Regions from separate parts of the Aquibium oceanicum genome, predicted to be linked through region 2. Evidence: predicted binding sites of a transcription regulator. Region 2 holds the regulator's gene; the other holds the start of a gene.
What was found. The regulator LexA, encoded in region 2, represses DNA repair genes until DNA is damaged. The targets are predictions, from matches to a motif close to TGTTCNNNNTGTGTTCNG.
Positions count from the first base shown of each region.

Region 1 (7,880 bases), 1.6 Mb from region 2:
GCATCAGGACAAGGAGGACGACGCCGTGGTCGGCGTTCGCTCCACGGCGCGACTGTTCGGTGAACGGACCAAGCCCTGGCTGATCGGCCTCTACGGCGGGGCGCTGGTACTGATGGGGGCTGCCTGCGCCTCGGCCATGGCGCCGTTTCCCGCACTGGCGGGGCTTCTAGCGGCTGGCGCCCACATGATGCGTCAGGTGCAAGCGCTCGACATCGACGATCCCGACCAGTGCCTGCGGCTATTCCGGTCGAACAACGTCGTGGGCTGGCTGGTCTTCCTGGGCTTCGTCGGTGCCGGGATCTGGGCGACGATCAGCCCGCAGTTTTGAGCGGAACCGCCCGCCTCACGAGCGGGCGATGATCTCCTCGCCGCTGATAACGAGACGCAGGCCGAGCGTGGCGGCCTTGCGGCGGGCAAGAAAGCGCGGGCGGCGCGGCTGCGAACCGACGCGCTTGCGACGCTGGATCGGCGCGGCCTTGGCGGCCGCCGACAGCGATTCCTCCAACGTGCGGGCGATGCCGTCGGCCTCAATGAGAAGCATCGGCAGGCGATAGGCTTCCGCCCAGGCCCGCCAGTCGGCCGCGACGTCGTCAAGATCGTAGGCGACCAGCAACGGTATGCACAACATGGGGTCGGAGTGGAGGAGTTCGAGCGTCACCGTGACGCTGCCGTCGCCCTCCTCGATCGCACGCGCGGCGACGCCTCTGAAAGTGCGCGCCGGCAACAGGATCGACACCGGCAGCCCCGAGCGCACCAGCATGCGCCGCATCACCGCGCCGCGCCGGTCGATAGTCACGGTGACCTCGCCCATGTCGTCGCGTGCGGAAAAGCTCGTCACTTGCGGCAGTCTGAAAGGGTCGAGCCGCAATGCGCGGCCAGCCCACGCGGGGTTGGTCACCGAGTTCATCATTCGCCTTCCTGCTTCCCTGAGAGCCGTTCTTGCGGTCCTCGCGGGCCGGATTGTTTCCGGCCTCGTTATGTCTGCAGACTAGCGCGCCAGCCTTACCGGCGGCCTTAAGAAGTTGGGTTAAATTTTGCTGATCCGTTCGATGGTTAGCGGATTGCAACCGGCACGGGCGTAGCACATGCTCTTCGGGCTGTGCGGCGACCACACAAGGGCGGGCACCGAAGGAAAAAAGCCCTCCCGGAGGGGCGGACCGGGAGGGCGCCGTCAGGCCGGGGACGGGGGGGACGGGCCGGACGGAAGGCTGTTGCGGAGAGCGGCGGGCTGGGAAGCGGGAGCGGCGCAGACCTTTGCGATCCGTCCGCAACGCTTCCAGTTCATGCTGTTTGTTCGCGCTCTCCGGAGACGGGCTCAGAGCAGCATCAACTGCTCTCCAGCACGGACCGGCGGCTTGAAGAGATCGGTGCGGAGCGTCAGCTTGGAGCGGTTGAGGCCTAGGCGGCGCGCGGCGATCTCGAAGCGACGGCCGATCTGCCAGGCATAGGGACCGGTGCCCTTCATGCGGGTTCCCCAGCTGGCATCGTAGTCCTTGCCCTCGCGCATGGAGCGCACCAGCGACATCACGTGCCGGTAGCGATCGGGATAGTGCCGGAGCAGCCAGTCCTTGAAGATCGGGCTCACCTCCAGCGGCAGCCGCAGGATGATGTAGCCGGCTTCGCGGGCCCCCATGGCTTCGGCCGATTCCAGGATGCGCTCCACCTCGTGGTCGGTGAGGCCCGGCACGACGGGCGCCACCATGACCGACACCGGTATCCCCGCGCCGGCCAGCGCCTTCATCGCCTCCAGGCGTCGGGTAGGGGTGGCGGCGCGCGGCTCCATGGTGCGGGCGAGCCGGCGGTCGAGCGACGTCACCGAGAATGCGACCTTGGCGAGGCCCTTCTCCGCCATGCGTCCCAGGATATCCGCGTCGCGGGTCACCAGCGCCGACTTGGTGACGATGCCGACAGGATGGTCGTGCGCTTCCAGAACCTCGAGCACTTCGCGCATGATGCGGTACTGCTTTTCGATCGGCTGGTAGGGATCGGTGTTTGTGCCGATCGCGATGGTCTTGGGCTGATAGCCCTCCTTGCCGAGCTCACGTTCCAGGAGCTTCGCGGCGTCCGGCTTGGAGAAAAGCTTCGATTCGAAATCGAGCCCGGCGGACAGCCCCATGTACCCGTGTGTGGGCCGCGCGAAGCAGTAGACGCAACCGTGCTCGCAGCCGCGATAGGGATTGATCGAGCGATCGAAGGAAATGTCGGGAGATTCGTTGCGCGTGATGATCGTGCGCGGCTTTTCCGCCTGCACCTCGGTCTTGAACGGCGGCAGGTCTTCCAGCGTGTTCCAACCGTCGTCGAAGACGTCGCGCCGGATCGCCTCGAAGCGGCCGGCCGGATTGATCCCCGCAGCGCGGCCGCGCCGCCGTTCGCCGCCGACCCTGACACCGCTCTGCTCGATCATGGCGTTGGCCAATCCGCTGTCTCCGCTTGTAAAAGCGGCAATGTCCGCGCGTGCGATCTGTTCCATTCTCGTCTCCGTCCGGTGGCCCGGGGAATCGTCGTTTCGATGAAACTATTCCTATTCACCGAATGAGAACAAATCAAGAACTTTCTCGTTGTGCGGTGCAGCGCTGGAATTCGGCTAATCTTTCGGCTAAGCGAAAGGGATGTTGACGGTGCTCATCGAGACGCGCAACGACGAGGATGCGCTCGCGCGCACGTTGATGTCGCTGGTTTCCGGCGCCGTGGAAGGAGTCGTGCGCGAAGTGTTGGTGCACGACAGGGGCTCGACGGACCACACCAAGGCAGTCGCTGACCATGCCGGTTGCGCGCTGATCCCGAACGGCGAACTCGCCGCCGGAATGCGGTGCGCCAAAGGCGACTGGCTGCTGTTCATGGAGCCCGGCGCGAAGCTCACGGATGGCTGGATCGACGCAGTGGTCGCCCATGTCGGACGCCGTACCACGCCCGGACGCTTCCTGCGCTCACGGTCGTCCGACGCGTGGTTCCCCTCGCGCTGGTTTTCCCGCAGACGGCCGCTGGCGGAAGGCCTGCTGGTGAGCAAGCCGCAGGCGCTGGCGAAGCTGAGACCGGGCGACGAGGTGGACGCATTTGCCCGCCGCATCTCGGGCCAGCGCATCGGTGCGGAAATCATCCCCGCCGAAATCAAGCAGAACAGGCGCCGGATCTCGGAGATCGGCTGAAGCCAGCCGGCCTCAGACGACGGTGCCGCCGCGCTTCAGGTGCTCGTCCAGCCGAGGCATGATCTCTACGAAGTTGCACGGCATGTGGCGGTAGTCGAGCTGCGCTTTCAAAATGCCGTCCCAGGCGTCCCGGCAGGCTCCGGGAGAGCCGGGCAGCACGAAGACGAAGGTCTGGTTGATCAGCCCGCCGGTGGCGCGGCTCTGGATCGTCGAAGTGCCGATCTTGTCATAGGAGATGCGGTGGAAGACTTCGGAGAAGCCGTCCATCCGCTTCTCGAACAGCGGCTCCAGCGCCTCGGGCGTCACGTCGCGGCCGGTGAAGCCGGTGCCGCCCGTGGTGATGACGACGTCGACGGCGGGGTCGCGCGACCATTCCAGAACGATCGCGGCAATCTTTTCCTTGTCGTCGGTGACGATGCCGCGGTCGGCGAGACGGTGGCCGGCCTCGCCGATGCGTTCGGCCAGCGTGCGGCCCGACTTGTCCTCGTCCATCGTGCGCGTGTCGGAGACGGTCAGCACAGCGATGCCGACGGGGAGAAAGGGGCGGGTCTCGTCCAGACGTTCCAGGCTCATGCAGGCGCTCCCATGGTTCTCGTCGGTTCCACGAACCAGTCTGGGTGCCGGTCGCGGATACCGGCCGCGGCCTGCCCGGCGGCCCGGGGTCCGGAAAAAAGGCCAAAGCAGGTGGCGCCCGACCCGGTCATCCGCGCGAAGCCTGCGCCCGCCTCGCGCAGCGCGTCAAGCGCCTGCCCGATCTCCGGAACGATCGAGCGAGCCGGGGCTTCGAGATCGTTGCGTGTGCCGGCGAGCCAGAAACAGGCGGCGCGGTAATCCGCCTGTCGCGGGGGTACGCCGAGCGGCGGGTTCTCGCGGCTTTCGAGCCGGCGGAAGACGTCGGGGGTCGAAACGGCCATTGCCGGGTTGACCAGCACCATGTCCAGCGCCGGCCAGTCCTCCAGCGGGGCGAGTTTCTCGCCGATTCCCCAAGCGACGAGGGGGTGCGCGGCGAGACACATCGGCACGTCGGCCCCGAGCGCGGCGCCAAGTTCGGTGAGTGCCGGATTGGAAAGATGCAGGTCCCATAGTCGCGAGAGGCCGCGCAGGGTGGCCGCCGCGTCGCTCGATCCGCCGCCCATGCCGGAAGCGACGGGGAGATTCTTTTCGAGCAGGATGGACACCGGCGGGCAGCGTGCGGCGCCGGTTTTCTGCCGCAGGCGGTCGCGGGCGCGAAGAACGAGGTTGTCATCATCGGAAAGCCCGGCGCCGAAGCGGCCGGTAATCGCGAAGGCGTCCTTGCGCGCGGCGCGGAACTCGAGCCGGTCGCCGAGCTCGCAGAAGACCGCGAGCGTTTCGAGGAGATGGTAGCCATCGGCCCGCCTGCCCGTGACGTGCAGGGCGAGATTGATCTTGGCGGGAGCGCACAGGGAAAAAGGAACCGGAGGCATGCCGCGCCAAGTAGCCCGGATGCTCAGTCCTTTGCCAGCCTGTACTCGCCCGTCTCGGGATCCTTCACCAGCGTGCCCGTCGAGCCGACAGAGGATTCCTTTTCGGCCCGGCGAACCCGCGCCGACACGCGCTCGGCTTCCTTGATGAAGGCGCGGTAGCCGATGTAGCCGACCGCCGCGATAACGACGAAGAAGATCAACTGCGGCATGTCTTCCTGCTCCTCAAGCAAGGCCGGCTCGTCCCATCCGGCATCATACCATGATCCGCGCCGGCGACCGACGCGAAAATGTCACAGGCCGTAGCGGGCCCAGTGCGCACGCTCTGTCGCGGCGTCGAGCACGCCGCTCGCCAGACCGGCGGAAAGTTCCGCGGTTTCGGCGCCCCCGCGGATGCCGAAGAAGCCCAGTTTGCGGCCGAACAGCCCGCGCGGCGCGGAGACGAGGCGCAGTTTCACCTTCTCGCCGAATCGCTGCCGCAGGAAGCCCCGCATGTCGCCCAAATGATCGACCAGACCGAGTTCCTTGCCGCGGATGCCCGACCAGAAGAGGCCAGTGAAAAGGTCGTCGTCTTCCGCGAGCTTGGGGCCACGGCGCGCCTTCACCATGTCGATGAAGGTCTGGTGTACCTCGAGCTGAAGCGATTTCAGGTGGTCGACGTCTTCCTTCCGCTCCGGCGAGAAGGGATCGAGCGTCGCCTTGTTCTTCCCGGCGGTATAGAGGCGCCGCTCGACGCCTATCTTCTTGATCATTTCCTGGAAACCGAAGGAGGCCGAGACGACGCCGATCGATCCGACGATGGACGACGGGTCGGCGACGATCTCGTCGGCGGCGATGGCGATCATGTAGCCGCCCGAGGCGGCCACGTCCTCGACGAAGACGAAAACCGGCTTCTTCTTTTCGACGGAGAGATCGCGGATGCGCTGGTAGATCAGGCGCGACTGGACCGGCGAACCACCCGGCGAATTGATCGATATGGCGACAGCCGGGGCGCTCTTGAACGAGAACGCCTTTTCCAGCACCCCCGCGGTGCTTGCGAGTGACAGGTTCTGCCGCATCGGACCGCTGGTCGCCATGATCGTGCCGTGCAGCCTGACCACGGGAACGACCACCTGGTCGCCGCGCAGAGACTTCGGGAGTAGGCGCTTGAGGAAACTGGTCACGGGGTGCCTTGTCTCGGAGGGTTTCCACCGGATGTAGGAACTCGGCGGCGCGCTGCAATCCCGCTCGGGCGTCGGATCGCCGCGTTCAGTCGCCGAAGAGGGAGGCGCGGCCGTTGTTGATGGCGTCCGCCTCGGCGGAAAACCGGTTGCCGCCGCTCTCGTGCAGGACGAGCGGCGGAGCGAGCGACATTGTCCGGCGCGACGCCCGGACGGCACGCAGCACGACGCGGATCGCAGCGGCGTCCGGTCGCGGATGGATCGGCTTGATAGCCGCTGCGCCGAAGCGGCCCTCGAGCGCGGCCAGGATCGCCGGAAGGGATTCGGGGCGGGCGATCAGCGCCAGCCCGCCGGAGGGACGCACGATCGCGGCGGCGGTCCTGATCCAGCGCTCGAACAGGTCCGGCTCCATGACGTGCGCGGCCTTCCGCAATTCGTCCGGCGTCTGACGGTCGCGACCGCTGTTGAAGGGCGGGTTCAGGATGGCGAAGTCGAAGGAATTGTCGCCCAGGCCGACAGCGGCGCGGGCGTGTCCGGCGAGCGAGACGTCCGCCACCAGGAGCGAGGCGCGCGGGGCGATCGCGAAATTGGAAGGGTGGGAGAGCGTGCGCGCGGCGTAGCCGGCCATGCCGGGCTCGCGCTCGACGAGCACGGCCTGCGCCCGTCCGCAGCGCGCCAGCACGGCGAGCCCCGCCCCTCCGGCGCCGGCGCCGAGGTCGGCCAAACGTCCCGTGAAATTGCCGGGAACCGCCGCCGCCAGCATCATCGCGTCCATGCCGGCCCGATGACCGCCGGTACGCGGCTGGACCAGCCAGAACGCGCCGCGATGGAACGCGTCGAGCGTGGCGTCGGGCGCTGCCGTTTCCGGTTCCATCGGCGGCCGGGCTCAGCCGTCGCGCATCTCGTCCGCGAACCCGGCGTCGGTCAGGATGCGGCGTGCCTGTTCCACGTCGTCCTCAGCCACGAGCACGCGACGCGGCAGGACGCCGAGCGAACCCTCCATGATGCTCATGTTCTGGTCGGCCACGAAGAAGGAAAGGCCGGCATCGCGCATCAGGGCCTCGATGTAGGAGATCACGACTGGGTCGTTGGTACGCAGAAGCTCGATCATCCGCCAAGGTTCGCAGCTTGACCCGACCCTGTAAACTTATATTGCTCGGTCCAGCGGTTGCCGGCGCGCCAATTCGCCCCTTGTCTGGCCGCGCGGGCGCACCATAGTGTCAGGACGAAAAGTCACCGCGTGCGCGGGTACGGAGTGGAGAAGTGTCGGTGGGCGTCGTCGTATCGCTTGAGGATGGCAAGAAGCAACAGGCGTCGATCCAGCCGCTGATCGCGCTGACCGATAGCGACATGTCGCGGGTCAACGAGCTCATCCTGTCGAAGGCCGGCTCGGACGTGGAGATGATCCCGGAGGTCGCCAACCACCTGATCTCCTCGGGAGGCAAGCGGCTGAGGCCGATGGTGACGCTCGCGGCCGCGCGCATGTTCGGTTACGGGGGAGACGGCCACGTCAAGCTCGCCACCAGCGTCGAGTTCATGCACACTGCGACGCTTCTGCACGACGACGTGGTCGACGAGAGCGACATGCGGCGCGGCAAGAAGACCGCACGCATGATCTGGGGCAACCAGGCGAGCGTGCTGGTGGGCGACTACCTGCTCGGCCAGGCCTTCCGCATGATGGTCGAGGTCGGCTCGCTGAAGGCGCTGGAAATCCTCTCCTCCGCCGCCTCGGTGATCGCCGAGGGTGAAGTGATGCAACTCGCCGCGGCGAAGAACCTCGAGACGACCGAGGACGAATACCTGGCGGTCATCAAGGCCAAGACGGCGGCCCTGTTTTCGGCCGCGGCCGAGGTCGGACCAGTGATCGCCTCCGCCAGCAAGTCGGAACAGGCGGCGCTGCGGTCCTACGGCACCAATCTCGGGCTCGCCTTCCAGCTGATCGACGATGCGCTGGATTATGGCGGGAATGCGCGCGACCTCGGCAAGAACACGGGCGACGATTTCCGCGAGGGCAAGATCACGCTGCCGGTAATCCTGAGCTACCGGCGCGGCACCCAGGAGGAGCGCCTGTTCTGGAAGGCCGCCATCGAGGACGCCGGCAACGACGACGCGGCGCTGGAGAAGGCGACCGC
Region 1 covers NZ_CP018171.1:1,422,673-1,430,552, reverse strand. Annotated here, with positions in the region: gene ubiA (4-hydroxybenzoate octaprenyltransferase) at 1-328, shown strand, start outside; gene BSQ44_RS07175 (DUF6101 family protein) at 344-907, opposite strand; gene BSQ44_RS07170 (PA0069 family radical SAM protein) at 1,316-2,470, opposite strand; gene BSQ44_RS07165 (glycosyltransferase) at 2,610-3,146, shown strand; gene moaB (molybdenum cofactor biosynthesis protein B) at 3,159-3,713, opposite strand; gene BSQ44_RS07155 (4-(cytidine 5'-diphospho)-2-C-methyl-D-erythritol kinase) at 3,716-4,591, opposite strand; gene BSQ44_RS07150 (hypothetical protein) at 4,615-4,800, opposite strand; gene BSQ44_RS07145 (S49 family peptidase) at 4,882-5,751, opposite strand; gene BSQ44_RS07140 (tRNA1(Val) (adenine(37)-N6)-methyltransferase) at 5,837-6,622, opposite strand; gene BSQ44_RS07135 (putative signal transducing protein) at 6,635-6,859, opposite strand; gene BSQ44_RS07130 (polyprenyl synthetase family protein) at 7,018-7,880, shown strand, end outside.
Region 1: the regulator LexA is predicted to act here: its motif matches at 2,535-2,552, upstream of BSQ44_RS07170 (PA0069 family radical SAM protein).

Region 2 (7,880 bases):
GAGGCACCATCAGGTCGAAGGCGTCGTTCAGCATCTCGACCACCTTCTGCCCGGAGATCCGGTTGGAGATTTCGGTGAAGCCGATGAGGTCCGTGAAGAGGATCGCCGCCTCGATTTCCGTTCCATCGCCTCTGTGGACGCGCCCGTTCAGGATCTGCTCGCCGCTTCCCCGGCCGACATAGGTCGAGAGGATGGATGCCGCGTTGAGCCTCAAGAGGTAGGCTTCGACGAGACGCGCCAGAGGCTGGCGGATGCGATCCAGCGCCGCGAGCTGGTGATCGGAGAAGCCGCGCGGGTGCCTGGTCGAGAACGTGGCGGCATGCGTCTCGCCCGTCGTGAAGATCAGCGGCTGCGCCAGATAGTCGGCGAAGCCTTCATCCCTCAGTTCGCCCAGGATGACGAATTCGTCGATTGCCGCGATGTCGGTCAGCCTGCGCCGGATCGTTACCTGCTGCGAGGTAACGGCCGGAAGCGGGTTCTTCAGGTACTGATCTTCCGAGAAGATGCTGAGGGCGCCTTCGCGCATCTGCACGCCCTCAGCGGCGGTCCAGAGAAAGCGCCGCGCGGCGACGTTCGGATGGAGCGTGTTGACGAAGAGGCCGAAGCGATCGAGCGGTATACCGGCAGTCACGAGACGATGGCAGAAATCGTTCACGAAAGCATCGGGGCTCGTGCTCGACCGCGCTCCGTCGACCATCCACGCGATCAGGCCCGTAATCCGCAGATCGTTCACCTCGTCGGATGCCGGAGCATCGACGCGTGTCTCTGGATGCGGCTTGACGATCATTCCAACGGTCCCGACCGGCTGAGGCTTATTTCAAGACGGAGCTAGGTCGAGGACGCTGCGCCCGCAAGAGCCGCGGAGCGACGCCTGGTATGCACACTGCGTCTATGTGATCATCCGGCGCAAGACGAACCACACCCGCGCAAGCTCGGGGCGGCGCGCCAGCGGAATCAGTTCGGCTTCGCCAGTCGATTGGAAACACAACCCTGGTTCGCAGGGTCGCCTGCCCCTCTCAGAACGGAATCTCGTCGTCCAGTTCGCGCGAGAAACCACCGCCACCGCCGCTGCTGCCGCCGCGCCCGCGATCGTCATCCATCGGTCCCGAAGAGCCGAAGTCGGAGCCCCGACCGCCGGAATAGCCGCCGCCCTGGCCTTCGCCCTGGCCGCGTGCATCCAGCATCTGCAGCTCGCCGCGGAACTTCTGCAGCACGACCTCGGTCGAGTAGCGATCCTGGCCCGACTGATCCTGCCACTTGCGCGTCTGGATCGATCCTTCCACGTAGACCTTCATGCCCTTCTTCAGGTACTGCTCGGCCACCTTGGCGAGGTTGTCGTTGAAGATGACGACCCGGTGCCACTCGGTCTTTTCCTTGCGCTCCCCGGAATTCTTGTCGCGCCAGGTTTCCGACGTCGCGACGCTGAGATTCACGATCGGATCGCCGGACGGCAGGCGCCGGACTTCGGGGTCCGCGCCCAGGTTGCCGACCAGAATGACCTTGTTGACGCTTCCTGCCATCTCACATCTCCACGCTTGTCCGGAATGGTCGCTTTTCAGCCTGTACCCGTTATAGCCCAAGCGGGCCGCCACCGCACGGGAGCGCGATGATTTACCGGACATGTCCACACGAGTTTCGTTCTTGATATGTTCCTATCACGCCTCCAGCTCGGACGCAATGTCGCCGCCGCCGGATGCTTGAAAACGGCTGCGGCTTGACAGGCCGGCATGACCGGACGCAAACATCGCATCGTCCATGAGGAGGTTCCGATGAGGAAAACCCTGGCACTGCTCGTGCTGACCCTGTTCTGCGCACCGGCATTTGCCGATGACCAGCGGGCACCGACCGATGACGCCCTGCCGGGCGTGACCACCGGCTCCATTTCGCCCGTCGCCGCGGAACCGCAGCCCGAGCCAGACGAAGCGCTGGCCGCGGGTAGCCAGCCCGGCAGCATCCGTGCGGGAAACTGGGACATCCGCATCTCGGGCAGCGTGTCCTACGAGATCGGCTTCGGCGATCGCAACGGATCCAGGAGGCGCTGAACGCGTTTTGCCGCGCCGCAGAGCCGTCCGACACCGTCGCCCTGTAAATCGTCCGCCGTGCTCCTCGACATTGCCCGTCGCCCGACGGGCAGAACTGGCTTCATAGAGACGAATGGCAACTCCATGGACCACGACATCACGCCCGACCGGCTTATCGACGCGAAGATATCAGAACTGGGTGGCTGGCGCGGCCAGACGCTCACCCGCGTCCGGCAACTCATCCGCCAGGCCGATCCCGCCATGGTCGAGACGGTGAAGTGGGTGAAGCCGACGAACCCCTCCGGCGTGCCGGTCTGGGAGCATGACGGCATCGTGTGCACGGGCGAGACCTACAAGGACAAGGTGAAGCTGACGTTTGCCAATGGCGCTGCGCTCGACGACCCGTCCGGCCTCTTCAACGCCAGCCTCGAAGGCAATGCGCGCAGAGCCATCGATCTCTTCGAGGGCGATACGGTGGACGCGGACGCCTTCGGCGCACTGATCCGTGCGGCGGTCGCCCGGAACGTGTCGGAGAAGGCACGGAAGAAGAAGTGACGCCTCAGCGGGGATCGCGGCTCAGCCGCTTCTCGGCGAGTTCGTCGAGGTAGGCCTGCCAGCGCGCCTCCTTCTCGTGGCCGAGCTGGTGAAGATAGGACCAAGTGAAGATGCCGGTGTCGTGGCCGTCGTCGAAGCCGATCCTGACCGCGTAATTGCCGACCGGCTCCAGCTTGCGGATCGCCACGTCGCGCTTGCCGGGTACAGTCACGCGCTGGTCGGGCGAATGGCCCTGCACCTCGGCCGATGGCGAGAGCACCCGCAGCATCTCGGCGGCAAGCTCGATCGGCGCATGGTCGGGGAAGCTCACCGTCAGCAGGCGGCGATCCTTCGAGACCCTCAGTTCCTTCGGTGCGTTCATGGGTCCCCTATAAGCACTGCGGGCAACGTTCCGGAAGGCCCCATCGTAGCGGCTTACCCGCAACTTCGACATTGGAAGGTTACAGAATCGATTCTATAAGCTTCCGCAGGGTGATCGTCGGAGGGGATCGAGATGAATGTGACGCGGCGTGACTTGCTGGCAGGCGGACTGGCGCTGGCGGCGACGACGGCGATGGGCGTTCCGGCCCGGGCTGCCGCGAAGAAATCCTGGTACGCCGGCACCGGCATCGACAATGGCGTCAGCTGGAAGCGCACCAATTTCGATGTCATCGATCCGATCTGGCACAAGCAGATCGTCAAGTACTTTTCCGCCGAACCGGCGGGCACGGTGGTCGTCGATACCCAGCACCATTTCCTCTATCTGATCGTCGAGAACCAGACGGCGGTGCGCTATGGCGTCGGCGTCGGCAAGGAGGGCTTCAAATGGTACGGGCGCGCCAACGTGGCGCGCAAGGCGCTGTGGCCGCGCTGGACCCCGCCGCCGGAGATGCACGAGCGCAAGCCCGGCCTGCCGCAGTTCATCGAGGGCGGCGCGCCGGACAATCCGCTCGGCCCGCGCGCGCTCTACCTCCATCGCGACGGGGCCGACACGGGCTACCGCTTCCACGGTACCGTCGAGCCATGGAGCATCGGCAAGGACGTCTCGTCCGGCTGTATCCGCATGTTCAACGAGGACGTGATGGACCTCTACCAGCGCTGCCCGGTCGGCACCGCGGTCCAGGTCCTGCCGCATATCGCCGACAACGCGCCGAAGAAGAGCTGAACCGACATGACCCTTTTCTTCGGAATGAGGCGCCGGCTCTTCGCCGCGCTCGCGTTCGCTCTGCTGGCCGGCTGCACCTCCACCACGGCCACGCTTGAACCGCCGGTGCCCGACGTCACCAACGCGCCGGCCGCCGGCTTCGCCAACGTCCAGCCGGGCAGCGAGGAGGATTTTATCCTCAACGTCGGCCGCCGGACCTACTTCGCGCAAGGATCGGCCGAACTCGACCAGACCGCCAGGGTGACGCTCGACAACCAGGCCGCCTGGCTGCAGAAGCATCCGCAATGGCTGGTCAAGCTACAGGGGTTCGCCGACGACCCCGGCGGCGATGCGGCCATGGTGGAGCTGTCGCGCCGCCGCGCCGAGGCAGTGATGAACTACCTCGCCGCCGCCGGCGTCGCCCGCGACCGCATGTGGGCCAAGGGATACGGGAAGGAGCGCGTGGTTCGCGACTGCGCCGACACCGCCTGCAAGGTGCAGAACCGCCGCGTCATATCCAACCTTCGCGAGGAGAAGGACGGCGCCGCCTGAGCGCGTCGCCTTCGCGCTGCAACCGCTTGATCGCGATCGGCGCCTTCCAGCCGGCTTTCGTGTTCGCCACAAGCGGATAGACACGCCCCCATTGCGGCGCCGGGCTGTTTCGCCGTCGCCGATCAGCCGTACCGCACCCTCGGCACCGGTTGGCGTATTTCGGCCCCGCCAGCGTCAACTGGCTTCCAGCTCGGCGACGCCGGACTGTTTACTCGAATTAAAACTATTGCGGAACAAGAATGGAACAGATAGGTTTGTTCCGGTTTTGTTTTTAGGCGTTCGATTCCCTGAGGGGTGCCAATATGCTCACGCGCAAGCAACACGAACTCCTGCTCTTCATCCATGAGCGGCTGAAGGAATCCGGTATTCCTCCGTCCTTCGACGAGATGAAGGAGGCGCTCGACCTGGCGTCTAAATCGGGCATCCATCGCCTGATAACAGCGCTCGAGGAGCGCGGCTTCATCCGGCGGCTGCCCAACCGGGCCCGCGCGCTGGAGGTCATCCGGCTGCCCGATTCCATCGCGCCGGGGCTGGGTGGACCGCGCAAGTTCTCCCCGAGCGTCATCGAGGGCAGCCTCGGAAAGCGCCCCGATCCGGCGCCCGCGCGCCAGGCGAGCAACGACGACGCGGCCGGCATCTCCATCCCCGTCATGGGCCGGATCGCCGCCGGTGTGCCGATCGACGCCATCCAGCACCAGACGCATTCGGTCGCGGTGCCGCCCGACATGCTCTCCGGCGGCGAACATTTCGCGCTCGAGGTCCGCGGCGATTCCATGATCGAAGCGGGCATACTCGACGGCGACACCGTCGTGATCCGCAGCACCTCCACCGCCAGTCCGGGCGAGATCGTCGTGGCCCTGGTCGACGACGAGGAAGCCACCCTCAAGCGGTTCCGCCGCAAGGGCGCCTCGATCGCGCTCGAAGCGGCCAATCCAGCCTACGAGACGCGCATCTTCGGGCCGGACCGGGTGAAGGTCCAAGGCCGTCTCGTCGGTCTGATCCGGCGCTACTAAACGCCAGACGTCTTCGGCGTTCGCATACGCCGCCTGATGCTTACCCTGCGCAATCAGTCCGCATCGCGCTTGTAGGGCGGCATTCCGCGGGCTTCGCGGGACCAACGCCGATGCTCGTGCCAGGGCCTGTAGGGTTCCCGGACGGCGAACCGTATCTCCGCAGGCCTTCCCTGCCCTGCCCCGGCGAAGCGGATTTCGGCGCTGCCGCGCCGCGCAAGGTCGCGCTTGGTGACCACGAGCAACTTCGCCGGGTCGCACGGGTTAACCGCCGTGGCATCGTCAATAACGAGGACGTCGGCAAAATCGCAGAATTGGCGCGCGTTCCCCTCCGCGGAAACGAACGCCACGATCGCACCGCCGCCGTGTCGCGCGATGCAACTTGTCTCGTCGCAAGCGAAAGCTCCGGGGACCAGCCCGTCCAGCATGGCGGCGGTCAGCGGTTCGGCGCTGACGACCGGCACAGCAACACCGTGCGTCATCGCCGCGTCCATCCAGATGCCAGTGACGAAGCGGTTGGGTCGCCTCTTGTTGACCGCCAGTTCCCCGGCCTCCGTCCGCATGGCGATCAAGTCTCCCTCCTCCGAGAGCAGGAGGTTCGGGAGATCCCGCGTCGCGATGAGCACTATACCGGCAACGAGCAACGGAACGGCGGCGAGACGAAGCCAGGTCGAAAGGACAGTCAAGAGGACGAGAGCAATGGTCATCGACAGCACCGCCGATAGCGGGATCGTGCCCACGGCATCGAAAGGCGTGCGTTCGGCGAGCCATCCCGCGATCGAGACCATGATCCCGATGCCCCACCCCATGATGTCGAGCGCGAAGCCTTCGAGGCCGAACGGCATAAGGATGCCAGCGAGAACCGCCGAGGGCATGATGACGAAGGATACGACGGGCATCGCGCCGAGGTTGGCGAGGAGGCCGAGTGGCGCCATGCGGTGGAAGTGCCAGACGCCGTACAGCGCCGTTGCCGTCCCCGCCACCAGCGAGGTCATCGCAATTCCGGCGCAATAGAGAAGCAGAAGCCGAAAGCCGCCTCCGACCAGCGAGCGTTGCCGCGGCTGTCCGCCCGTGAAACCGTTCAGCCGACGCTCCGACCACCAGGCATAGGCCGCGATGAGCGCAGCCGTGGCGGCGAACGACATCTGGAAGCTCGGCCCGACCACCTCATGCGGCGCTATCGCAATGACGACGAGCGCCGAGATGGCGAGATTGCGCATCGTGATCGCCGACCGGTCGAAGAGCAGCGCCACCAGCATCACGGCGATCATGACGAAGCTGCGCTGCGCCGCGACCGCCGCTCCGGAAATCAGCAGGTAATAGGACGCGGCCAGCAACGCGACGGCCGCCGCATACTTCTTCACGGGCAAGCGAGAGGCGAAGCCGGGAAACAGCGCGAAGACGAAGCGCAGTCCGAACATGACCGTGCCGGCGACGAGCGCCATGTGGAGACCCGAGATCGAAAGGACGTGCGCGAGGCCGGTCTTGCGCAGCGCCTCGTTGATCTCCTCGGGAATGCCGGCGCGCGTCCCGGCGATAAGCGCCGTCGCGATCTGTCCCTCCGGTCCTTCGATCCGGCTGGTGATGCGGCCCGCGATCGCCTGGCGCATGTCCGCGATCCGGGCCGAGAGTGCGGCGCGCCAGCCAGCTTCGGCGTCGAGCCGCGAGGGTCTGGGATCGGAAAGGAAGAACCCGGTCGCGCCGATGCCATCCATATAACTCTCGAAGGCGAAGTCGTAGCCGAATGGACGCGCGGGGCCCGAAGGCGGAAAGAGCCGTGCATAACCCGAAACGCCGTTTCCGGCATGGATTTCGGGCGGCAAGGACCGCGCGGAAAGCCGCACCCGGTCGGGCGCATGGCGGAGCACCGGCCGGTCGGTGGAATGAACGTCGATCGTCAGCCGCACCCGACCGCTCGCCTGTCGTTCGACCGTCACCACCCGACCGGTCACGAGCGTCGGGATCTCAGAACCGAGCATCTTGGTGCCGGCCCGCCACGTCTCCAGCTTGCCTGCGAGCACGCCTAGCATGGAGACGATGAGGATCGTCGATACGACCCGGCCGAGGCCCGCGCGCCGGAAGAAGGCGCGCGCAAGCACGGCCGACCCGATGCCGGCGGCGACGATGGGAAACGACGGCTCCAGGGGCAGCGCCCAGTAGAACGCCGCGCCCGCGCACAGGATGACCGGGAGGAACAGGAAGGCCGTCCCCCGGTCGCGCTCGGCAGCGAGGGCCTCCGCCAGCGCTGCTTGGACGGCAGCAAACGCCCGCTCCCGCCTCGTGCCCGGACGGTATGCCGCGCTCCCTTCCGCGTCTGCTTGCCCACGGTGCACGCCTGCCGGCAAGAGCATGCCCGGCACGGGCAGCATCCCCCTTTCGTCCGGATCCGGTTCGTCGATCGTCGCCATCGCGACCCCGTCACTGCCGTCCGAAAGCCGGTTCCCGAAAGCCCCGGCAAGCCCGACGGCTTGCACCCCGATCATCCTATGCTACATGAACGCGACCCGAAATCACCCGCGCAGTGGCGCCAAGGCGCCCAGCACGCAAAGCCTCCGGAATCCGATGCCCGCACCCGTCGTCACGCGCTTCGCGCCGTCCCCCACCGGTTACCTCCACATC
Region 2 covers NZ_CP018171.1:3,008,898-3,016,777, forward strand. Annotated here, with positions in the region: gene BSQ44_RS14670 (adenylate/guanylate cyclase domain-containing protein) at 1-787, opposite strand, end outside; gene BSQ44_RS14675 (single-stranded DNA-binding protein) at 1,017-1,520, opposite strand; gene BSQ44_RS14680 (hypothetical protein) at 1,770-2,042, shown strand; gene BSQ44_RS14685 (DUF1801 domain-containing protein) at 2,166-2,576, shown strand; gene BSQ44_RS14690 (gamma-butyrobetaine hydroxylase family protein) at 2,581-2,937, opposite strand; gene BSQ44_RS14695 (L,D-transpeptidase) at 3,070-3,720, shown strand; gene BSQ44_RS14700 (OmpA family protein) at 3,727-4,251, shown strand; gene lexA (transcriptional repressor LexA) at 4,554-5,264, shown strand; gene BSQ44_RS14710 (ComEC/Rec2 family competence protein) at 5,318-7,744, opposite strand; gene gltX (glutamate--tRNA ligase) at 7,824-7,880, shown strand, end outside.